DNA from 2 places in the Staphylococcus sp. Marseille-Q1834 genome. Region 1 is predicted to be linked to the other one. Evidence: riboswitches for the same ligand, from Rfam matches in the RefSeq annotation. Region 1 holds a riboswitch; the other holds the start of a gene.

Region 1 (12,821 bases):
CAAATTATATGTAGGTAACTATGATTTCTGGTATCAATCAAGTCAATTAGCACAAAAAATGGCTCAAGAACAAAATAAGAAAAAAGAAGAAAAAATGAAAGAGCTACAAGACTTTATCGCTCGTTTCTCTGCGAATGCTTCAAAATCTAAACAAGCAACAAGCCGTAAGAAACAATTAGAAAAAATTGAGTTAGATGATATTCAACCTTCTTCAAGACGTTATCCTTATGTAAAATTCACGCCAGAACGTGAAATTGGTAACGATTTATTAGTTGTTGATGGTATCTCTAAAACAATTGATGGTGAAAAAGTATTAGACAATATTTCATTTACAATGAATCCTAATGATAAAGCCATTCTTATCGGAGATAGCGAAATTGCTAAAACAACGTTATTAAAAATCTTAGCTGGTGAAATGGAGCCAGATGAAGGTTCATTCAAATGGGGAGTTACTACATCATTAAGTTATTTCCCTAAAGATAACTCTGACTTCTTTGAAGGCGTAGACATGAACTTAGTTGAATGGTTACGTCAATATGCTCCTGAAGATAAACAAACAGAAACATTCTTACGTGGTTTCTTAGGTCGTATGTTATTCAGCGGTGAGGAAGTTAAGAAAAAAGCTAGTGTATTATCAGGTGGAGAAAAAGTACGTTGTATGTTAAGTAAAATGATGCTTTCAAGCGCAAACGTTTTACTATTAGATGAACCAACAAATCACCTTGATTTAGAAAGTATTACTGCTGTCAATGATGGTTTAAAATCATTTAAAGGTTCAATTATTTTCACGTCTTATGACTTTGAATTTATTAACACTATCGCTAACCGTGTTATAGATTTAAATCAACAAGGCGGATTATCTAAAGAAATTCCTTACGAAGAATATCTTCAAGAAATTGGCGTATTACAAAAATAATATTTTTCGACTCACTTTCTATCTTATTGGGAAGTGAGTTATTTTTTGTTTAATAACTATATTTGATATTGTTATATACTTAAATTCTTTTCTCCTTATACCCTACTTTTTACTAAATAGAAGTATCATTGCTATTAAGTAGTAAAATAACTGTTAGATTTTTCAGTCAATTGCAAAAAATCACAATTATCGGTTTACAGACATAATTGCCTTATGTATAATAAAAAACATAGCAATTGAATAAGAAATTGATGAGGCGCATCAATCATTAGTACATATTAGATACACTGTCTGCAACAGCTAATATTGAAAGGGTGCGATGCCGAAACGTTTTATAGACGCAGATATAAAGCGTTGGACTTTGTGGTTAAGAGCTGAGAGTTTGTCATTATTATTTAATAATGGAGTGCATCACTTGTATATAAATTACGAGCAAGTTCGCGCGCATTCCGAACTTGCTCTTTTTTATAGCGTGGGCCTCCCAAAATGTAGGAGGTAAAAGTTTGAAACGAAGTGTTTTGAAGTTCGGCGGTTCATCCGTTGCCGATTTTACAAAGATAAAAAATATCGCAGAAATGCTTAAACGTCGTGTGGATGACGGCGAACAATTAATTGTAGTAGTGAGTGCCATGGGTAAAACTACAGATCAATTAATGGAAAATGTATCAAATCTTACTACAACACCTAAAGATGAAGAATTAGCCCTATTATTAACTACTGGTGAACAACAAACAGTGTCTTACTTATCTATGGTATTGAATGATATTGGTGTAAACGCAAGATCGATGACTGGTTATCAAGCTGGTATTAAAACAATTGGCCATCATCTTAAAAGTAGAATTGCTGAAATTAATCCTGAAACGTTTGATAAAGCGTTTGAAGATAAAGATGTTTTGGTTGTAGCAGGATTCCAAGGAATTAATGATGAATTGGAATTAACAACGTTAGGTCGAGGTGGTTCTGATACAACTGCAGTTGCCTTAGCTGCAAGTAATCAAATACCTTGTGAAATATATACTGATGTTGATGGTGTATACGCTACTGATCCAAGAATACTTAGTAAGGCTAAGCGCTTAGATTATGTATCCTATGAGGAAATGATGGAAATGAGTGCTTTAGGCGCTGGGGTCCTTGAAACAAGAAGCGTAGAACTAGCTAAAAATTACGATATTCCCCTTTATTTGGGCAGAACATTATCAAATGTGAAAGGAACATGGATTATGCCAAGAACAGAAATTTTAGAGAAAAAAGCTGTAACAGGTGTTGCATTAGATAAACATATGATGCACGTAACAATTAGTTATCCCCTACCGGATAATCGTTTATTGACTCAATTATTTACTGCTTTAGAAGATGGTTCAGTAAATGTAGATATGATTTCGCAAATAGTCAATACAGAAGGATTACAATTATCTTTCTCAATTAAAGATAGTGATGCTCATCAAATCTCAAATATCTTAGAGGAGTTATCTACAGCATTTGAAGCACTAGACTATAAAATCAATGAATCATATGTCAAAATCTCATTAATTGGTTCAGGAATGAGAGACATGTCTGGTGTAGCATCTAAAGCATTTATTACCCTTATCAATTCTAATATTCCTTTTTATCAAACTACAACATCTGAAATCAGTATTTCGTATGTCATTGATAAAGAGAATGGTGAAAAAGCAGTCGAAATTTTATACGATGCTTTTGACATCTAATAATCTAGAATATCTTATTTATAATTAATTTTTTTAAAATTCAAATAATAAAACAATGGAGTGACTTTTTATGACAAGAATCGCAGTAGTCGGAGCAACAGGATTAGTAGGAACAAAAATGTTAGAAACACTTGATCGTAAAAATATTAAATTTGATGATTTAGTATTATTCTCATCAGCTAGATCAGCAGGTAAAGAAGTTGAGTTTCAAGGTAAAACATATGTTGTTCAAGAACTTACAGAAGAAGCAGCAAGTGAGAAATTTGACTACGTATTGATGAGTGCTGGTGGTGGCACAAGTAAACAATTCGCCCCTATTTTTGAAAAAGCTGGCGCAATCGTCATCGATAATTCTAGTCAATGGCGTATGACTGAAGACATTGATTTAATTGTACCAGAAGTAAATGAGCCTCATTTTAAACGTGGTATCATTGCTAACCCTAACTGTTCAACAATTCAATCAGTTGTACCGTTAAAAGTATTACAAGATAAATACGGATTAAAACGTGTCGCTTATACAACTTATCAAGCGGTTTCAGGCTCAGGCATTAAGGGTAAACGTGATTTAACTGAGGGTGCAAATGGTAAAGCACCTGAAGCGTACCCTCACCCAATTTATAATAACGTGCTTCCTCATATTGATGTCTTTTTAGAAGATGGATATACAAAAGAAGAACAAAAAATGATTGATGAAACACGCAAAATCTTAAATCAACCTGAGTTACGTGTAACTGCAACATGTGCGCGTGTACCTGTTCAAGATAGCCATAGCGTTGAAATTGATGTGACTCTTGATAAAGAAGCGACAGTACAAGAAATTAAAGATTTATTCGATCAAGATAGTCGCGTAGTATTAGTTGATAATCCTGAAAATAATGAATATCCATTAGCAATTAATTCAACTGGAAAAGACGACGTATTTGTTGGACGTATTCGTCGAGATGATTCATTAGATAATACATTCCATGTATGGTGTACTTCTGATAATTTACTTAAAGGTGCAGCATTAAATGCAGTTCAAGTATTAGAGCAAGTGATCAATTTAAAAGGAGCTAGATAATAATGGCACATATTTTTGAAGGCGTTGGTGTAGCGCTTGCTACCCCATTCACAAATAATGAAGTGGATTACAATGCATTAGAAAGACATGTTGATTTCTTATTAGAAAATGGTGTACAAGCAATTATAGTTAATGGTACGACAGCTGAGAGCCCTACTTTAACCGAAGAAGAAAAAGAACAAGTATTGGAAGCGGTAGTGAAACAAGTAGATCATCGTGTAGCAATTATTGCTGGTACTGGTACTAATAATACTGTTAAATCTATCCAAGCTTCACAGCGTGCTAAACAATTAGGCGCAGATGCAATTATGTTAATTACGCCTTATTATAATAAAACGAATCAACGAGGCTTAATAAAACATTTTGAAACAATTGCTAATGAAGTTAAATTGCCTGTTGTACTATATAACGTACCTTCAAGAACAAATATGACGATTAATCCTGAAACAGTTGAAACATTAAGTCATAATGAATATATTGTCGCAATTAAAGATGCAACAAATGATTTCGAATACTATGAAGAAGTAAAAAAACGTATTAATCAAGATGAATTTGCATTATATAGTGGTAATGATGATAACGTTGTAGAATTTTACGAACGTGGTGGAAATGGCGTTATTTCAGTTATAGCTAATGTTATTCCAAAAGAATTCCAAGCATTATATGATGCTAAACAAAGTGGACAAGGTATTTCTAAAGACTTCGAACCAATTGGTAAATTATTAGATGCCCTTTCTGTTGATGTAAATCCAATTCCGATTAAAGCATTAACAAGTTATTTAGGTTTCGGAGAGTATGAATTACGTTTACCTCTTTTACCTTTAGAAGTTGAAGATGCTAAAGTATTAGTTAATGCTTACGAACAGTTTAAAGCAGGTGAACACTAATGAAAATTTTATTAATCGGTTATGGTGCGATGAATAAACGTGTTGCACGACTTGCAGAAGAAAAAGGTCATGAAATTGTAGGTGTAATTGAACCCGAGCATAATGATTCAACACCGTATACTCATTTCGACCATATTGTTGATGCTCAAGAGAAAGCAGATGTCGCAATCGATTTCTCTAATCCTAACCTACTATTACCACTATTAGATGAGGATTTTGAATTACCATTAGTTATTGCTACTACTGGTGAGAAAGAGAAACTTGTAGCTAAATTAGAAGACCTTAGTGAACGTATGCCTGTATTCTTTAGTGCAAATATGAGCTATGGTGTACATGCATTAACAAAAATCTTAGAGGCTGCAGTACCCCTACTTCAAGATTTTGATATCGAACTAACTGAAGCGCATCATAATAAAAAAGTAGACGCACCAAGTGGCACACTTGTTAAGTTATATGATGTTATTAAAGAATTACGTAACAATGTACATCCTGTTTATGACCGTCATGAGCGTACTGAAAAACGAGAAAAAGATGAAATCGGTATTCATGCAGTGCGTGGTGGTACAATTGTAGGAGAACACGATGTATTATTTGCTGGAACGGATGAAACAATTACAATTTCTCATAAAGCACAGTCGAAAGATATCTTTGCAAATGGTGCAATTACAGCTGCTGAACAGTTAATTAAAAAACAAAATGGTTATTATACCTTTGATAATTTGTAATAACTGAAAGTCATCTTTTTAATTCATGAAATAATAAGGAGAATCGAACATGGTACAACATCTTTCTGCACAAGAAATTATTCAATATATTAGTGATGCTAAAAAATCTACCCCTTTAAAAGTTTATGTTAATGGAGAATTTAACAATGTTAACTTCCCAGAATCATTTAAAGTGTTTGGATCAGATAATTCAAAAGTTATCTTCTGTGAAGCGGATGATTGGAAACCTTTCTATGAAGCTAATCAAGCTAGTATCACAGATTTAGAAATTGAAATGGATCGTCGTAATTCAGCTATCCCACTTAAAGATTTAACTAATACGAATGCTCGAATTGAACCTGGCGCTTTTATTCGCGAACAAGCCATTATTGAAGATGGTGCAGTAGTTATGATGGGCGCTACAATTAATATTGGTGCTGTTGTTGGTGAAGGTACTATGATTGATATGAATGCAACATTAGGTGGACGTGCTACAACTGGTAAGAATGTCCATGTTGGCGCAGGCGCTGTATTAGCTGGCGTAATTGAGCCACCTAGTGCTTCACCAGTAGTCATTGAAGATAATGTACTTATCGGAGCAAATGCTGTTATTCTTGAAGGTGTAAGAGTTGGTGAAGGTGCTATCGTGGCAGCCGGAGCTATCGTTACTCAAGATGTCCCAGCAGGCGCAGTAGTAGCCGGAACTCCTGCGAAAGTCATTAAACAAACTTCTGAAGTTGAAGATTCTAAACGTGAAATTGTTTCAGCTTTAAGAAAGTTAAATGATTAAGAATTAACGACGTATAATTTAAATTTTATAGAGGCTGGGACGCTTAAGTCTCAGCCTCTGTCTATAACTTTTTATACTTTCCCACTTTTTTGGAAAATGAAGTTTTAACAAGACTGGCAGTTATTTTCAAAATAAAACGAACGCTCTCATTATTAAGTAAAAAAGGAATGATTATATGAATGAATTGGAATTCGTCACAAAACATAGAAGACATTTACATCAACATCCAGAGTTGAGTTTGCATGAATTTGAAACTACAAAATATATTGTAAATTTCTTAGAAGAGTTAGGCATTTCATATGAGTGCCCTCTTGAAACAGGCGCCATTGCTTATTTAAAGGGAAATAGTGATCATACGATTGCATTTAGAGCTGACATTGATGCCCTCCCAATCTTTGAAGAGAATGACATTGATTATCGTAGCCAAACTGATAATGTCATGCATGCATGTGGTCACGATGGTCATACAACTGCATTAATGTTATTTGTAAAACGTTGTAAAACAATGGCAGATAATAATGAATTACCTCATAACGTTGTATTTATCTTCCAACCTGCCGAAGAAACTGGCGGTGGTGCTAATCGTCTCATTAAAGCAGGTGCGTTTAATAATTACCCTATTGAAGCTGTATTTGGTATTCACATCAACCCGTTCGCTGATGAAGGTCAAGTAGTCATTCGTGATAATGAAATTACAGCTAGTGCCACAGAATATCGCTTCTTTTTAAAAGGTTTATCAAGTCACGTAGCGGACAAAGAACAAGGTCATTCATGTGGTGAAGCTTTACTTCATGTTTTAAATCAAGTAGGACAAATTCAACAATATCATTTAAACGGTTTAAAACGTAATATTGTACATATGGGACATTTTGAAGCTGGTGAGGCCATTAATACAGTGCCTAGTAATGGCTATTTAGAAGGTACAATTCGTACCTATGATGCCAATGATTTAAATGTAGTTAAAACGCAAATGCAAAAAATAGCTGAAAGTGTAAAATTATTATTCAATGTAGAATGTGAAGTGAAGTTTGAAGAAGGTTATCCTGCGACAATGAATAGTCCTCAATTAAGAGTAAGTGTGGAACAGGCAATTCAAAGTGCAAACTTAGAAGTAATAGATAAACCATTACCATTTTTATTTGGAGAAGACTTTAGCTTCTATGGTCAGCAACTCGCTCCTGCTTACTTCGCATTCGTAGGTACACGTAATGAAGATAAAGGTTATGTCACAGGTTTACACACATCTCACTTAAATTTTGATGAAAAGATATTAATCGATGTGGCGAACTATTATGAACAATTATTACTACATTATGGAGAGGAGTAACTTAAATTGACAGCAACATGGTCGGTTGATTCAGAAGCGTTTTATCAAAATGCTGTTAAAGTAAAAAATAATAATTCAATTATGGCAGTAGTAAAAAATAATGCGTATCATTATGGATTAGAATTTGCCGTAAAGCAATTTTCAAGAGCGGGTATCAATACTTTCAGTACGACTTCTTTAAAAGAAGCTATAAGAATTCGTAAATTGGTGCCTGAAGCTACAATATTTTTAATGAATGCAGTGTATGACTTTGATACTGTGAGAGATAATCAAATTCAAATGACTTTGCCCTCTCTAGAATACTATTATAAATATAAAGAGGAACTACACGATATTAAAGTCCATTTAGAGTTTGAAAATTTATTACATCGTTCAGGTTTCAAAACGTTAGAAGAAATTAAAGAAGTATTAGAAGATGATTATCACACTTCTAATTCGAACAAAATGATTATCTCAGGATTGTGGACACACTTTGGCTATGCCGATGAATTCGATGTTCCAGAGTACGGCTTAGAACGCAAAGCTTGGTTAAATGTAGTAAATACACTATTAGCTGAAGGCTATCAATTTGATATGATACATGCTCAAAACAGTGCAAGTTATTATCGTGAAGGACAAGCGCTGCTTCCCTACCATACGCACGCACGTGTAGGCATAGCTTTATATGGGTCTCGTCCTTACAGTAAATTAGAAGAAGAACGCATTCAACAGTCACTTACAGTTAAAGGAAATGTTATACAAGTTCGTGAAGTAAATGAAGGCGATTATTGTGGCTATAGCTTTGCATATGAAGCTACACGTAACAGAACTCAATTAGCAGTTGTAGATGTAGGCTATGGCGACGGTATTCTAAAATCACGCGCAAAACATGAGGCGCTCATTAATGGCAAACGCTATCCTATTCGTGCATTAATGATGAGTCATATGTTTGTAGAAGTTGACGATGAAGTTCATGCACAAGATGAAGTGATATTATATAATAACGATATACGCATTGATGAATATACATTCAAAGGTGTGGGCGCTAACTCTGAACAACTTAGTGCGATGAATCATGATTCTCTCATAAAGGAGTATAGATAAAAATGGCAGTTAAATATAATGAATATGGTGAGTTAACAATGGCAGGTACAAGTTTAAAAACACTTGCTCAAAGCTTTGGTACCCCTACTATTGTTTATGATGAAGATGAAATCCGCAATCAAATGCGTAGATATCACTCAGCTTTTCAAAAAAGCGGTTTAAAATATAATATTTCATATGCTTCAAAAGCATTTACATGTATTCAAATGGTCAAATTAGTTCAAGAAGAAGATTTACAATTAGACGTAGTTTCTGAAGGTGAACTGTACACAGCGTTAGAAGCTAAATTTGATCCTAGCAAAATCCACTTCCATGGTAACAACAAAACAAAACGTGAAATTCAATACGCTTTAGAAAGTGGCGTTGGTTACTTTGTCATCGATTCGCTTGAAGAAATCGATTTAATTGATAGATATGCAAGCGATACAGTCAATGTAGTCTTACGTGTTAACCCTGGTGTTGAGGCACATACGCATGAGTTTATTCAAACTGGCCAAGAAGATAGCAAATTTGGTTTATCAATTCGCCATGGTTTAGCGATTGAAGCAGTTAATAAAGTACGTGACTCTAAACGTTTACATTTAAAAGGTATTCATTTCCATATTGGTTCTCAAATTGAAGGAACTGAAGCGATGATCGAAACTGCTAAGATCGTACTTAATTGGCTTTCTGAAAATGATATTAAAGTTGAATTACTTAACCTAGGTGGCGGTTTCGGTATCAAATATGTTGAAGGAGACGTTAGTTTCCCTATTGAAGAAGGCATAGCAGAAATTACAGATGCTATCAAAGCTGAAACAGAGCGTTTAAACTATGAAGTGCCAGAAATTGGTATTGAACCAGGTCGTTCAATTGTTGGAGAGGCTGGTATTACTTTATATGAAGTTGGTACAATCAAAGAAATTCCTGAAGTTAATAAATATGTTTCAATTGATGGCGGTATGAGTGATCATATTAGAACTGCATTATATGGAGCTAAATATCAAGCATTATTAGTGAATCGTCATGAAGAAGCTAATGAAACAGTAACAATTGCAGGTAAATTATGTGAATCAGGCGATATTATTATTCGTGATGCAAAACTCCCTGCTTCTGTTCAACGTGGTGATTACCTAGCAATTCTTTCTACAGGCGCTTATCATTATTCTATGGCTTCTAATTACAATCAAATGCAGAAACCACCTGTTTTCTTCTTAAAAGATGGAAAAGCACGTGAAGTCATTAAACGTCAATCATTACGTCAATTAATCATTAATGATACTAAATAAACGTAGTTACTGAGCGATGTTTGTATAAATAAATATAGCCATATTCTAAACCTTTTAAATGAAGGATAGAATATGGCTTTTATATATTCCTTAAAATTGAGCAATAAAAAACACCTTACATCTTGGTAAGGTGTCAATAAAGTCAATATTTTACAATCTATTTATTATAGTTTAACAACGTTTGCAGCTTGAGGACCGCGATCGCCTTCAACTACTTCAAATTCAACTGATTGACCTTCTTCTAATGATTTATAACCATCTTGGTTAATTGCTGAAAAGTGTACGAATACGTCGTTTTCACCTTCAACTTCGATAAAACCAAAACCTTTTTCAGCGTTAAACCATTTAACTGTACCTTGTTTCATAATTCTGAAACCTCCAAGACTAAATTCTTTCAATATGCGTTATTCGCATATTACAAAAAATACATGTGACAATTATGTATGAATAACAAAACGCTATATATAACTCTTACAGATATTCTTTGCAATATGGAATAAAACCATTGCTTAATAGCTATTATATGTTAGTTCGAATTAAATTGCAATACAATTATAGAAAATTGTCTTTTAATTAATTTTTGGCAGATTATAATAAACTTCATTATTATTTAATACAATAAAACTATAAAATATTTGTAAATCTTCATCACAATCTTCACAAAAATTTAAATCGCAATTATTATAAAATGCATGAATATTATATTTCCCAATTACATAATTATCATAATATTGTTTGCTTGCATTAATAATTTTTTTATAATTTCCCAACATGTCTTCATAACTATCGAAATGATGTTGTTCAATGATTTTATCTGTCCAGTCGCTAAATAACCACCATCCCTCGTAGTCAGCTCTAATCTTTGCAACTGTCCACATCGTCAATTCCCCTCTCAAATTAAAACTATAAAATTATTTTAACTCTAATATAAATGAATTCAAGTTTTACGGCTCATACTTTTGGCCGACCTCTATCTAATGTGATAGTAAATATTAGTTTTTTGATGCTAAAGTTCGTATAATAGTAATAAGAGGTGATATTATGCAACATAAGCATTTACAAGTATTTGGAACAGTTCAAGGTGTAGGTTTTCGTTACTATACAGAGAAATTAGCTCAGAAATATAATATTGTAGGAACCGTTCAAAATGTGGAAGACTATGTTGAAATTTATGCTCAAGGTAAAGAAGCAGACTTAGAACAATTTATAAATGCCGTTATAAATGGCGCATCACCAGCTTCTTCTGTTGGTAATTATACTATTGAAGATGTTCATAACGATAAACAATATTCAGAATTTCAATCGATTTAAAATATAAAGGAAGATGCCATTTGAGATATAATATTTCTCGATTCATAGGCGTTTTAGTAGGGATTCCAGTAGCTATTATTTCATGGGCGGTAAGTATATTTGGGTTTGATCTTTCATTTATACTAGACGCCTTAATAGGTATTGGGATGTTTTTTGTATCTTACTTCCCTACTCAACGCTTAACGTCAAAAAAATATTTAACTGAAATAGGCTTATCACGTAGAGATTATCGCTTTGTTAGAAATCAGTTAAATCAATCGCAAGATAAAATTAGAAATATATTAAGATCTTATGTTAATGTGCGATCGCTTAAAGATTTTCGTCAAATTAATGATATTTATCGCATTTCGAAATCTATTCACGTGGCTGTAAAGCAAAGACCAGGTTTGTTTTTCAAAGTTGAGAGTTTCTTCTATTCTCATATTGATAATGCATTAAATTTAATTGAGTCTTACACGCGTTTATCAAAAATGCCAAAGAAATCAGCATCAGAGAAACAAAAACTGGAACAAACACGTATTACATTAGACGAAGTAAAGCGCACGTTGATTGCAGATTTAAAACGTTTAAATGAAGACGATTATGAGCGATTAGATGTTGAGATGGAACTTAATCGTCTTGAACAAAATCGTCATAAAGATAGTTAACTTAAAGAATGGAGCGAAGATATAAATGACGAAAGAAGAACAATTTATTAACTCACATCCATTAGATGATTATATAGAACAACAGCAGTTAAATACTAGTAATAGCCCTAATCTTTCTCAGAACACAATTGCTGAAGATTTTGAGCATCAATTTAATGAGAATGAACTTAAAAAAATTGATTCAATCAGTCAACAGATTAAACCGTTAGATAATGATGGTTTATTAGCCTTTGGTTCTCATCTACAACAAAATATGTCTCAATTCTCACATCGTATGTTAGATGAAGTTCAAGCTAAAGAAATTGGTCCTGTTGGTGACGCATTGAATCAACTTATGTCTAAACTCAAATCTGTAAATCCAGATGATTTAAATCCGGAAAAGCAATCTAAATTAAAACGTCTTTTCAAAAGAACAAAAGCTTCAATCAACGAAGTGTTCTCAAGAATGCAGTCAGTAAGTTCACAAATAGATCGTATTACGATTCAATTAGATAAACATAAGAATAATCTATCAAAAGATATTCAATTGTTAGATGGATTATATGAACAAAATAAGACGTATTTCGATGACGTTACATTATATATTGCTGCAGCTAAACGTAAAAAACAGGAAATTCTTACTAATGATATTCCTAAATTACAACAACATGCCGAACAAACTGGCAATCAAATGGATATTCAAGCCGTGGCAGATATGCAACAGTTTGTCGATCGTCTGGATAAGCGTATTTATGATTTACAATTATCAAGACAAATTGCGATTCAAACTGCCCCGCAAATTCGAATGATTCAAAATGTTAACCAAGCGTTGGCTGAGAAAATTCAAAGTTCAATACTTACAAGTATTCCATTATGGAAGAATCAAATGGCAATTGCCCTTACGTTAATGAGACAACGCAATGCAGTAAGTGCACAACGTGCCGTTACAGACACAACGAATGATTTGTTAACTCAAAATGCAGCGATGTTGAAACAAAATGCGATTGAAACTGCTACTGAAAATGAACGTGGCATTGTAGACATCGAAACGCTTAAAACAACGCAAAGTGATATTATTGAAACAATTGAACAAACGCTTCAAATCCAGCAAAATGGTCGTCAAAAACGTCAAGAAGCTGAACG
Region 2 (12,821 bases), 240 kb from region 1:
TGTGAAGAAAGATGGCACACGTGAACAATTTTTAAGAGAAAAAATATTAAATGGACTTGTAAGGTCATGTGAAAAAAGACCTGTACGTTATCAACAACTGGAAGATATTACTAATAAAGTTGAATGGCAATTGCGTGACACAGGTCATACTGAAATCTCATCTAGAGATATTGGGGAACATGTGATGAATTTACTTATGCATGTGGATCAAGTGTCCTATGTGCGTTTCGCTTCTGTGTATAAAGAATTTAAAGATGTAGACCAATTACTGGCCTCTATGCAAGGTATATTGAATGAAAATAAACGGAGTGATTCATAAATGAGTTTGCAATCTTATGAATATGGTTTAAGACCTCACGATGGGTTTGAAGTTTATCGCTATTTTTTCTTTAATCATAATCATTTAGATATACTAAATCGTTTATATGTTCCACTAATTGGTACGCAAGCGATTGGTGTTTATCATTACATGAATCAATTTGTAAATGAATCAATAAGTGAAGCACTGACGCACTACACTATCATGAACGAATTAAAGATCAATTTATTAGAGTTTAGAAAGTCCATGGATGCATTAGAAGCAATTGGTTTAATTAAGACGTATGTGAAACATAGTCATGAACAATCTTTCTTTATTTATGAACTCATTCAACCACCAACAGCATATCAATTCTTTAATGATCCGATGTTGTCTGTTTATCTATACAACGAAGTAGATAATAAAAGATATAAGCGTTTAAAAGCTTATTTTGAAAAGAATGAACCTAATTTAGCAGGGTTTCAACAAGTGACACGTAAATTTACCGATGTTTTTAAAGTGCCTCAAAATAATATAAGTGTAGATTCATCTCCAATAATCAAAGAATCTAGTTATTCAGGTATCGATTTATCAAATGAAACATTTGATTTTGATATGCTAAAAGAAATGTTGCAAACGCATTTTATTAGTAGTGAAATTCTTAATAAAGAAGCACGTCAATTAATTATTCAGTTAGCTACATTATACGGCTTAACGCCAGATTCAATGAAACGCATCATTCTGAACTCAATTACAAGTAATCAACAACTTTCTTTTGAAGATATGAGAAAGCATGCTCGTTCCTATTATTTAATAGAACATAATCAGCAGCTTCCTGAATTGCAAGTGAAAACGAGTGATAGTCATCAATCATTACCTGAGACGCAAAATGAGAATGCGCTAAAAGATGATAAAACATCTACTAATGAATGGTTTGATTTATTAGAACAAACGAGTCCAATTGATATGCTTTCATCATGGTCAGAATCTGAGCCAACTTTACAACAAAAAAGAATGATTGAAGAATTAATAGAACGCGAAAAATTGTCATTTGGTGTTATTAACATTCTGCTACAATTTGTCATGCTTAAAAATGATATGAAGCTTCCTAAAACTTATATATTTGAGATTGCCTCAAACTGGAAAAAGTTAGGCATTAAAACAGCTCAGCAAGCATATAATTATGCTCTAAAAACAAATGAAGATAGTTCTTCTAAAATTTATAATTCAAATCAGTCACGTCGACGCTATTCGAAACATCGTGAAATTGTTTCAAGAGAGAAAACACCAAAATGGCTACAAAATAGAGGACAGCAATCAACGACTAAGAAAGAAGATAATGATGAACAACTTGAGAAAGATAGAGAAGCTTTTCGTGCTCAACTAGCTCAAGACTGGGAGGAGGATTAGATGAAATCTTTTAGTAGTATCATTGGAACAAACAATGAATTAGAACGCCGAATTGCTAAGATAAAGCAACAAGTTTTAAATGATGAAGACGTTAAACATTTTTTAACTCAGCATCAATCAGAATTGACGAATAAAATGATTGATAATGATTTAAATATACTACAAGAGTATAAAGACCAACAAAAGCATTATGATGGGCATGATTATGAACATTGTCCGAATTTCGTTAAAGGGCATATACCTGAACTCTATATTGAAAATGAACGCATAAAAATTAGATATAAACAATGTCCATGCAAAATTAAACATGATGAGGCACGTATTAATTCTCAACTCATTACTGCTCATCATATGCAACGTGATACTTTAAATGCGAAGGTTAAAGATATTTATACAAACGGAAGACATCGCTTAGATATTGCAATGGCGGTTAATGATATTTGTAAAAAGTTAGTGAACAAGGAAAATGTTAAAGGACTATATATTCATGGACCATTTGGAACGGGTAAATCGTTTATATTAGGCGCGATAGCGAATCAATTAAAATCTAAAAACGTTCCATCTACAATTGTTTATCTTCCAGAATATATACGTACATTAAAAAGTGGATTCAAAGATGGAAGTTATGAGAAAAAATTGCAACGCATTAGAGAAGCTAATATTTTAATGTTAGATGACATTGGAGCTGAAGAAGTGACACCATGGGTAAGAGATGAAGTTATTGGCCCTTTACTTCACTATCGCATGGTGCATGAACTACCAACATTCTTTTCTTCAAATTTAAATTTAGATGAACTAGAGCACCATTTAGCTAATACACGTGAAGGTGCTGAGCAAACTAAAGCGGCTAGAATTGTCGAAAGAATTAAGAGTTTAACGAATGCGTATTATTTAGACGGAGAAAATTTACGAAACAATTGAAATTTACAATAAGTGATGTATAATAAACTTAAATCTAAATCGTTGAAATTAATGAAGATATGATAATTTAATTTATATTATACAGAGAGCTAATGTATGGTGTGAATTTAGCTAATATATTAAATTGTTACTCCTTCATTTTAAGGTGCTAGTAATTAGTGCCCGGCTCAAGACCGTTATCTTATGTAGAGATATTTAGTGCTTACTAAATAACTAGGGTGGTACCGCGACGAACTCGTCCCTTTTTTAGGGGGCGAGTTTTTTTAATTTTCAACGATAATAGAATTTATAATTGGAGGGTTATATAATGGATCAAATTAATATTCAATTCCCAGATGGCAATTCAAAAGCGTTTGATAAAGGAACTACTACTGAAGATATCGCGCAATCAATTAGTCCTGGATTAAGAAAAAAAGCTGTAGCGGGTAAATTTAATGGACAAATGGTTGATTTAACAAGACCATTAGAAGAAGATGGTGAAATTGAAATCGTTACACCTGGAAGTGAGGAAGCTTTAGAAGTTTTACGTCATTCTACTGCTCACTTAATGGCACAAGCTTTAAAACGTTTGTATGGTGATGTGAAATTTGGTGTAGGTCCAGTTATTGAGGGCGGTTTCTATTACGATTTTGATATGGATGAAAAAGTGTCATCTGATGATTTTGAAAAAATCGAAAAAACAATGAAACAAATTGTTGATGAAAATCATAAAATCGAACGTAAAGTTGTTTCTAGAGAAGAAGCTAAAGACTTCTTTAAAGATGATCCTTATAAATTAGAATTAATTGATGCAATTCCTGAAGATGAAAATGTAACTTTATATTCTCAAGGTGAATTTACAGATTTATGTAGAGGGGTACATGTACCATCTACTTCAAAAATTAAAGAATTTAAATTATTATCAACTGCTGGTGCTTATTGGCGTGGTGACAGTGATAATAAAATGTTACAACGTATCTACGGTACTGCAATTTTCGATAAGAAAGAATTAAAAGCGCATTTACAAATGTTAGAAGAACGTCGTGAACGTGATCACCGTCGTATCGGTAAAGACTTAGAATTATTTACTAACAACCAATTAGTAGGTGCTGGATTACCTTTATGGTTACCTAATGGTGCTACTATTCGTCGTGAAATCGAACGCTATATTGTAGATAAAGAAGTAAGTATGGGTTATGATCACGTCTATACTCCAGTGTTAGCGAATGTTGAATTATACAAAACTTCAGGTCACTGGGATCACTATAGAGACGATATGTTCCCACCTATGAAATTAGATGAAACAGAAGAAATGGTATTACGCCCAATGAACTGTCCTCATCATATGATGGTTTACAATAATAGACCACATTCATATCGTGAGTTACCAATTCGTATCGCCGAATTAGGTACTATGCACCGTTATGAAGCAAGTGGCGCTGTATCAGGTTTACAACGTGTACGAGGTATGACTTTAAATGACTCTCATATCTTTGTTCGTCCAGACCAAATCAAAGATGAATTTAAACGTGTTGTACACATGATTCAAGATGTATACAAAGACTTCGGCTTCGAAGAGTATACTTTCCGTTTGAGTTATAGAGATCCAGACGATAAAGAAAAATACATGGATGACGATGAAATGTGGAATAAAGCTGAATCAATGCTTAAAGAAGCGGTTGATGAAATGGGCTTACCATATGTTGAAGCAATTGGTGAAGCGGCATTCTATGGTCCTAAGTTAGACGTTCAAGTTAAAACAGCAATGGGTAAAGAAGAGACTTTATCAACTGCTCAAATTGACTTCTTATTACCTGAACGTTTTGAATTAAATTACATTGGTAGTGACGGCGAAAACCATCGTCCAGTAGTTATCCACCGTGGTGTTGTATCAACTATGGAACGATTTGTAGCTTTCTTAACTGAAGAAACTAAAGGGGCATTCCCAACTTGGTTAGCACCAAAACAAGTTGAGATTATTCCTGTAAATGTTGATTTACATTACGATTATGCGAAAAATCTTCAAGATGAATTAAAATCTCAAGGCGTTCGCGTAGAAATCGATGATCGTAATGAAAAAATGGGTTATAAAATCCGTGAAGCACAAATGCAAAAAATTCCTTATCAAATCGTTGTAGGGGATAAAGAAGTTGAGAATAACGAAGTGAATGTACGTAAATACGGTTCACAAGATCAAGAAACTGTTGAAAAAGATGAATTTATTTGGAATTTAGTCGATGAAATTCGTTTAAAAAAACGTAGATAGTCTTGATAAAAATGGATGCTTAATGTATATTACAAATTAGTTAAAATAAAAAAATGAGTTAGAGGTTGCAACTTTGATCAGTAACTCTTCAGAAGTTGTTATGGAACGTACGTTGAAAGAGTGAAAGGTAAAGTTGCCGAAATGAATGATAACCATAATTATCATTTGTTGGGACAGTTATCGAATAGAAACTGTACTGTCACAATTTGTGATGTGCTACCGATATAGATTAAGCAAAAGGTTGCATATCTCTAAGGTATGCAGCTTTTTTTATTTCGATTTTTAATTTTACATAAATAAAAGTAAAATATAAATTTGATAAGTTAATTATCAACACATAGCAAATAAAATGTTTCTAGTTAGCCTCTACTGTAGGAAAGGAAGCTTCTATGAGTAAAGTCAAAAATCAAGATGACGGCATCAAACGTGGTTTAAAAGACCGTCACATATCCATGATAGCAATGGGAGGATGTATAGGTACAGGTTTATTTATGACATCTGGAGGCGCTATTCATGATGCAGGTGCACTTGGTGCATTAATTGCATATGCTATTATTGGTGCCATGGTATTTTTCTTAATGACTTCATTAGGTGAGATGGCAACTTATCTTCCTGTATCAGGATCATTTAGTACATATGCCACTCGATTTGTGGATCCATCATTAGGATTTGCTTTAGGATGGAATTATTGGTTTAACTGGGTAATTACAGTAGCAGCAGATGTCACAATAGCTGCTCAAGTTATTCAATATTGGACTCCTATGGCTAGTATTCCTGCATGGTTATGGAGTTGTATCTTTTTAGTAATTATTTTTGCCCTTAACTCTTTATCAGTAAGAGTGTATGGTGAAAGTGAATATTGGTTTGCATTAATTAAAGTAGTAACAGTTATCATATTTATCATTATAGGCTTACTAACAATTTTAGGTATTATGGGTGGCGAGTTTGTAGGATTTGAAACATTCACGAAAGGCGAGGGTCCTATCTTAGGAGGCAACCTTGGCGGTAGCTTATTGTCTATTTTAGGTGTATTCCTTGTAGCAGGTTTCTCTTTCCAAGGTACTGAATTAATCGGTATTACTGCTGGTGAATCTGAGAATCCAGAACGTGCTGTTCCTAAAGCAATTAAACAAGTATTCTGGAGAATTTTATTATTCTACATCTTAGCCATTTTTGTAATTGGTATGTTAATTCCTTATGATAGTAATGCTTTAATGGGTGGAGATGACAGTATCGCAACTTCTCCATTCACACTTGTATTTAAAAATGCTGGTTTAGCTTTTGCTGCTTCATTCATGAACGCAGTTATTTTAACTTCAGTTTTATCTGCTGGTAACTCAGGTATGTACGCTTCAACACGTATGTTATATTCAATGAGTAAAGATAAATTAGCATTTGATACTTTTGGTAAAACGAATAAACACGGTGTGCCATATTTAGCATTAGTTGCTACAGGCGTGTTAGTTATTGTTATTTTCTTAGTTCAAAAGCTTAGCGGTGGCGCATATGAATACATTGTTGCAGCAAGTGGTATGACTGGATTTATTGCATGGGTTGGTATTGCCATTAGTCATTATAGATTCAGAAGAGCCTTTGATAGACAACACCATAATAAGAGTGAATTAAAATATAAAGCTAAATGGTTCCCATTTGGTCCTATATTTGCAGGGATTTTATGTGTGATTGTTATTATTGGACAAGACGTAGATTTTATTAAAACAGGGCATTTTGATTTAAATCGCTTTGTTATTACTTACATGGGTATTCCAGTATTTTTAGCATTTTATATCTACCATAAAATTAGATATAAAACAAAATTAATACCGCTTGATAAAGTGGATTTACGTCAAGATGTTAAAATGGATGATATTAAACATCATTAGATAAAAAATAATTGTTGACTTACATGATAAATGCTGATATGATTATTAACGTTGAATACGAAACGAACCAAGTAGAAACACCCGTTTCTCACCTGTAGCGACGCTTTAGGCAGTTGGCAGGTTAATCATGTCACACATTTATTGTGTATGAGTGAAGAGCGGGCGTTATACGTCCGCTCTTTTTACTTGGAACATTTCGTAAAATTTTGGGAGGTGTCAACCATAGCAAAAGATCAAACGCAAGTTAACGAAAAAATTCGTGCAAAAGAATTACGTGTCATTGGCCAAAACGGAGACCAAATCGGTGTTAAATCTAAACGTGAAGCTTTAGAAATGGCTGAACGTGTAGAATTAGACTTAGTGGTAGTAGCTCCAAATGCTAAGCCACCTGTTGCGAGAATCATGGATTACGGTAAATACAAATTCGAACAACAGAAAAAAGAAAAAGAAATGAAAAAGAAACAAAAAGTTATCAACGTTAAAGAAATTCGCTTAAGTCCAACAATTGAGGAACACGATTTCCAAACTAAATTGAAAAACGGACGCAAATTCTTATCTAAAGGCGATAAATGTAAAGTTTCAATTCGTTTCAGAGGTCGTGCGATTACGCATAAAGAAATTGGTCAACGTGTATTAGAGAAATTTGCTGACGAATGTAAAGATATTGCAACTGTTGAACAAAAACCTAAAATGGAAGGGCGTCAAATGTTTATCATGTTAGCGCCTGTAAACGAAAAATAATTCATAATTAGTAGGAGGAAATGAATCATGCCAAAAATGAAAACTCACCGTGGAGCAGCTAAACGTGTTAAAAGAACTGGTTCAGGTCAATTAAAACGTTCAAGAGCTTTCACATCTCACTTATTCGCAAACAAAAACACTAAACAAAAACGTAAATTACGTAAAGCTAAATTAGTTTCTAAAAGCGATATGAAACGCGTAAAACAATTATTAGCTTACAAAAAATAATTGTAGACGTTAAATAAGAACGATAATAAACAGTTATATCTAAGGAGGAATTTAATATGCCACGAGTTAAAGGTGGAACAGTAACAAGAGCCCGTCGTAAAAAAACTATTAAATTAGCTAAAGGTTACTTCGGTTCAAAACACACACTATATAAAGTAGCAAAACAACAAGTTATGAAATCAGGTCAATATGCATTCCGTGACCGTCGTCAACGTAAACGTGACTTCCGTAAATTATGGATTACACGTATCAATGCAGCTGCACGTAAACACGATATCAGCTATTCAAGATTAATGAACGGTTTGAAAAAAGCTGACATCAACATCAACCGTAAAATGCTTTCTGAAGTAGCTATTTCAGACGATAAAGCATTCGCTGAATTAGTATCAAAAGCTAAAGAAGCTTTAAAATAATATAAGATAGAAGATTTTATCAAGTCTTCACATATTGTCGACAAAGGTGTTTATACTTTGTCGACATTTTTTTATAACATATTTAATCGACTAGTTATAACAAACAAACCAGTTCTTAATAAATTAAAGCGCTTCGAACTAAGAAATAGTAATTGCTTTAATTGTTGTTCGATAGAGGAGTTTGATAAAATACATAAAAAGAATACATTAAATAAGGAGAATAGTATGTCTAAATACGATGAACAAATTATAGTAGTTCCTAGAAAAACAATTTTTGAAGATGAAAAAAATGCATTTAATGGATTTTTGTCTAAAAATGATCCTCAAGGAGATAGTATTTTTAATGCTTTACCACACTACGAAGTAAAACGTCGTGGAGATATGGAAGAAGATCCTTCATATAAACAATTAATTTCGTATTGCTTACTTGAAAATGAAAATAATGAATTACTAGTTTATAAACGTTTAAGTGGTGGAGGAGAAGAACGTTTACATGGACAATCTTCAATAGGTGTAGGTGGCCATATGAATGATGTAGTAGGCGCACAATCTATTAATGAAATTCTACGTGTTAATGCGCAACGTGAACTAGAAGAAGAGGTTGGTTTATCAGAACAAAATTCACAAAATATGGATTATATCGGTTTTATTAATGATGATACTAATGAGGTTGGCAAAGTTCACATCGGAGTTGTGTTTAAAATTAAAGTCAATTCCCAAGATATTGAAGTTAAAGAAACTGATACTTTAAAAATTGAGTGGGTTGAACAAGAAAAAATTGAAGACTATGATAACTTCGAAACATGGAGTGCGTTAATTTTAAAAGATTTATAAAAAAGGGGGCAAAATAGTGTCAGATATCATCCCTTTTCCTAAAGCGCAAAATAAACTTTATAACGATATTATCGAAATGGATAATCGACAAAATTATGATAAGTTATATCAGTTGTTTGAAGATTACGAAGCACAATACGAATTAGATGACAAACTAGCTTTAATTAAATGTGATATGTTGTATCAGCTTAAGTCATTTTTAGAATTGCGCGAAGAAGCCATTGTTCTTTTGAAAAAAGGCTTACCTTATTATGATGAACTAATGATTTATTATATCAAAGCTTTAAATGGTCTAGGTCAGTACTATGAAGCTATTGAAGTCATCACTCAAATAATTGATGAAGTAAAAGATCATAAAACAAGAATGGCTTTATTTCCTATAAAAGAATATGCACAGTCTCAATTAAATGAAGATAAACATTTAACTAGTCAGTTATTATCCCAATTCAATACTTTAAATTTAAATGAACAAATTAAATTGATAATGAAATTAATTGATAACGGACACTACGAATTTAAAGAAACGGTAGCATTTTTACTTACAAATGAGGTAAAAGCTAATAATTTGAAAAGTATAATGCTTGAGTATTTACGATTTGCAGAATATGAAGAATCAATTACGATAGATAAATATGGATACTCAATTAGTATCAAACCTTCAAAATTGAAAGGTCTTGAACATACTGAAATGAAGAATAATGTGATACCTAAAGTGACTGAACTACTTAGTGAAGGCGCGCTTAATATATCTAAAGAAGCACATCATATTATGAATAATCATTCCATATTGCTTTATCCATTAAATATATTTGAGTTATATAGTGAACTAGATTGGGTAAAAACATATGAAGATTATTTTAAAACAATGATTGGCTTGGAAACAAATGAAGCTAATTCAGAAGTATTACAACTTATTTATATTTTAGATGGTCAAAATTGAGCAAATTAGTTTATATTATATTCAATATTCGTTAAAGTAAGGTTATTGATTTTCTTAAATAAGAGTGAGAAAAGCCCTATAAAACAATGTTTGTTTCCATATTAGACGTATGATATAATAGGGAAGTTGAAAAAATAAAAAATGTAATCATGGAGGTATTATACATGACAGCAACTTGGGAAAAAAAGGAAGGTAACGAAGGATTATTAAAAGTTACAGTTCCAGCAGAAAAAGTAGACAAAGCATTAGATCAAGCATTTAAAAAAGTAGTTAAACAAATTAACGTGCCTGGTTTCCGTAAAGGTAAAGTGCCTCGTCCAATTTTTGAACAACGTTTCGGCGTTGAAGCATTATATCAAGATGCAGTAGATATTCTTTTACCAGAAGCTTATGGTGAAGCTATCGATGAAACTGGAATTAATCCAGTAGCACAACCAGAAATCAATGTTACTCAAATTGAAAAAGGTAAAGACTTCGAATTCGAAGCTACTGTAACAGTTGAACCTGAAGTTCAATTAGGTGATTACAAAGGTTTAGAAATTGAAAAACAAGATTCTGAATTAACAGATGAAGACTTACAAGAAGCCATTGATCACAGTTTAAGTCACTTAGCTGATATGGTAGTTAAAGAAGACGGCGCTGTTGAAAACGGCGATACAGTTAACATTGACTTCGACGGTTATGTTGACGGTGAACAATTTGAAGGTGGCCAAGCTGATGGTTACGACTTAGAAATCGGTTCAGGTGCATTCATTCCTGGATTTGAAGATCAATTAGTAGGATTAAAAACTGGCGAAGAAAAAGACGTAGTTGTTACTTTCCCAGAAGAATATCATGCTGAAGAATTAGCTGGTAAAGAAGCTACTTTCAAAACTAAAGTAAACGAAATTAAATATAAAGATGTTCCAGAATTAGACGACGAAGTTGCTAATGAATTAGATTCAGAAGCTAACTCAGTTGACGAATATAAAGAAAACTTACGTAAACGTTTATCTGAACAAAAAGCTACAGAAGCTGAAAACGTTGAAAAAGAAGAAGCTATTAATAAAGCAACTGAAAATACAACAATCGACATTCCACAAGCTATGATTGATACTGAATTAGACCGTATGGTTCAAGAATTTGGTCAAAGAATTCAACAACAAGGTTTAGATTTACAAACTTACTTCCAAATCTCAGGTCAAGATGAATCTCAATTAAGAGAACAAATGAAAGAAGATGCTGAGCAACGTATTAAAACTAACTTAACTTTATCTGCAATTGCTGATAAAGAAAACATCGAAGCTACTGATGAAGACATCGATAAAGAGTTAGAAAAAATGAGTCAACAATTTAACATTTCAGTTGAAGATATCAAAAATACTTTAGGTAATACAGACATCATTAAAAATGACGTACGTATTCAAAAAGTTATCGACTTATTAAGAGACAATGCTAAATACGTTGAAACAACTAAAGAAGATAAATAATTAATTTTCAAAATTAATATATTAAAATTTAAGTAGCAGGTGCATCAATAAATGTATCTGCTACTCTATATTTTAAGCATTATAGTTGTTTACTATAAATTTGCATTGTAGAATGCTATCTAGTATAGTCGTTTAAGAATAGAGGTGTAAATGAATGTTTAAATTCAATGAAGATGAAGAAAATTTAAAATGTTCTTTTTGCGGTAAGGACCAAGATCAAGTTAAAAAATTAGTTGCAGGTAGTGGTGTTTATATCTGTAATGAATGTATTGAATTATGCTCTGAAATAGTAGAGGAAGAATTAGCACAATCTAATTCTGAAGAGTTTACTGAATTACCTACACCTAAAGAAATTATGGATCACCTTAACGAATATGTTATTGGTCAAGAAAAAGCCAAAAAGTCTTTAGCTGTAGCAGTATATAATCATTACAAACGTATTCAACAATTAGGACCAAATGAAGATGATGTTGAATTACAAAAAAGTAATATCGCTTTAATCGGCCCTACAGGTAGTGGTAAAACATTATTAGCGCAAACACTTGCTAAAACACTTAATGTACCATTCGCAATTGCAGATGCTACAAGTCTTACAGAGGCTGGTTACGTAGGTGACGATGTTGAAAATATCTTATTACGTTTAATCCAAGCTGCTGATTTCGATATTGATAAAGCTGAAAAAGGTATTATCTATGTCGATGAAATTGATAAAATTGCACGAAAATCTGAAAACACATCAATTACACGTGATGTTTCAGGTGAAGGTGTACAACAAGCTTTACTTAAAATTTTAGAAGGTACAACTGCTAGTGTGCCTCCTCAAGGTGGACGTAAACACCCTAACCAAGAACTTATCCAAATTGATACAACAAATATCTTATTTATCTTAGGTGGCGCATTTGATGGTATTGATGAAGTAATCAAACGTCGCTTAGGTGAAAAAATTATTGGATTTGCTAGTAATGAAGCTGATAAATATGATGAAGAAGCTTTACTTGAACAAATCCGTCCAGAGGATTTACAATCTTATGGTTTAATCCCTGAATTTATTGGTCGTGTTCCAATTGTTGCTAATTTAGAAACTCTTGATGTAGAAGCATTAAAAAATATATTAACTCAACCGAAAAATGCATTAGTTAAGCAATACACTAAAATGCTTGAATTAGATAATGTGGAGTTAGAATTCACTGAAGAAGCTTTAGCAGCTGTGAGTGAAAAAGCAATTGAACGCAAAACTGGTGCACGTGGTTTACGTTCAATTATTGAAGAAGCATTAATCGACATTATGTATGATGTGCCTTCATCAGATGATGTAGCTAAAGTAGTGATTACTGCTGAAACTATTCAAGATGAAATCGAACCTGAATTATATGATTCAGAGGGTAATTTATTAAACGATAGTAAAACATCTGCTTAACATAATTAATTATATTTCAAAC

The links. Region 1 has a riboswitch for lysine ahead of LIX58_RS10145 (aspartate kinase). Riboswitches for the same ligand answer to the same signal wherever they lie in the genome.
Region 2: linked by a shared signal. The riboswitch ahead of LIX58_RS11435 (amino acid permease) and the one ahead of LIX58_RS10145 (aspartate kinase) in region 1 are both predicted to bind lysine.

Annotation. Positions count from the first base shown of each region.
Region 1 covers NZ_CAKASN010000002.1:213,170-225,990, forward strand. Annotated here, with positions in the region: gene LIX58_RS10140 (ABC-F family ATP-binding cassette domain-containing protein) at 1-916, shown strand, start outside; lysine riboswitch at 1,160-1,336, shown strand; gene LIX58_RS10145 (aspartate kinase) at 1,420-2,622, shown strand; gene LIX58_RS10150 (aspartate-semialdehyde dehydrogenase) at 2,693-3,682, shown strand; gene dapA (4-hydroxy-tetrahydrodipicolinate synthase) at 3,685-4,569, shown strand; gene dapB (4-hydroxy-tetrahydrodipicolinate reductase) at 4,569-5,294, shown strand; gene dapD (2,3,4,5-tetrahydropyridine-2,6-dicarboxylate N-acetyltransferase) at 5,344-6,063, shown strand; gene LIX58_RS10170 (amidohydrolase) at 6,239-7,390, shown strand; gene LIX58_RS10175 (alanine racemase) at 7,397-8,473, shown strand; gene lysA (diaminopimelate decarboxylase) at 8,476-9,741, shown strand; gene cspA (cold shock protein CspA) at 9,906-10,106, opposite strand; gene msaA (regulatory protein MsaA) at 10,311-10,619, opposite strand; gene LIX58_RS10195 (acylphosphatase) at 10,783-11,052, shown strand; gene LIX58_RS10200 (5-bromo-4-chloroindolyl phosphate hydrolysis family protein) at 11,073-11,699, shown strand; gene LIX58_RS10205 (toxic anion resistance protein) at 11,725-12,821, shown strand, end outside.
Region 2 covers NZ_CAKASN010000002.1:457,681-470,501, reverse strand. Annotated here, with positions in the region: gene nrdR (transcriptional regulator NrdR) at 1-319, shown strand, start outside; partial or broken gene LIX58_RS11450 (replication initiation and membrane attachment family protein) at 320-1,499, shown strand; gene dnaI (primosomal protein DnaI) at 1,709-2,629, shown strand; gene thrS (threonine--tRNA ligase) at 2,937-4,874, shown strand; lysine riboswitch at 4,926-5,101, shown strand; gene LIX58_RS11435 (amino acid permease) at 5,264-6,757, shown strand; ribosomal protein L20 leader region at 6,821-6,948, shown strand; gene infC (translation initiation factor IF-3) at 6,971-7,498, shown strand; gene rpmI (50S ribosomal protein L35) at 7,526-7,726, shown strand; gene rplT (50S ribosomal protein L20) at 7,783-8,139, shown strand; gene LIX58_RS11415 (NUDIX domain-containing protein) at 8,365-8,973, shown strand; gene LIX58_RS11410 (hypothetical protein) at 8,990-9,913, shown strand; gene tig (trigger factor) at 10,078-11,382, shown strand; gene clpX (ATP-dependent Clp protease ATP-binding subunit ClpX) at 11,537-12,799, shown strand.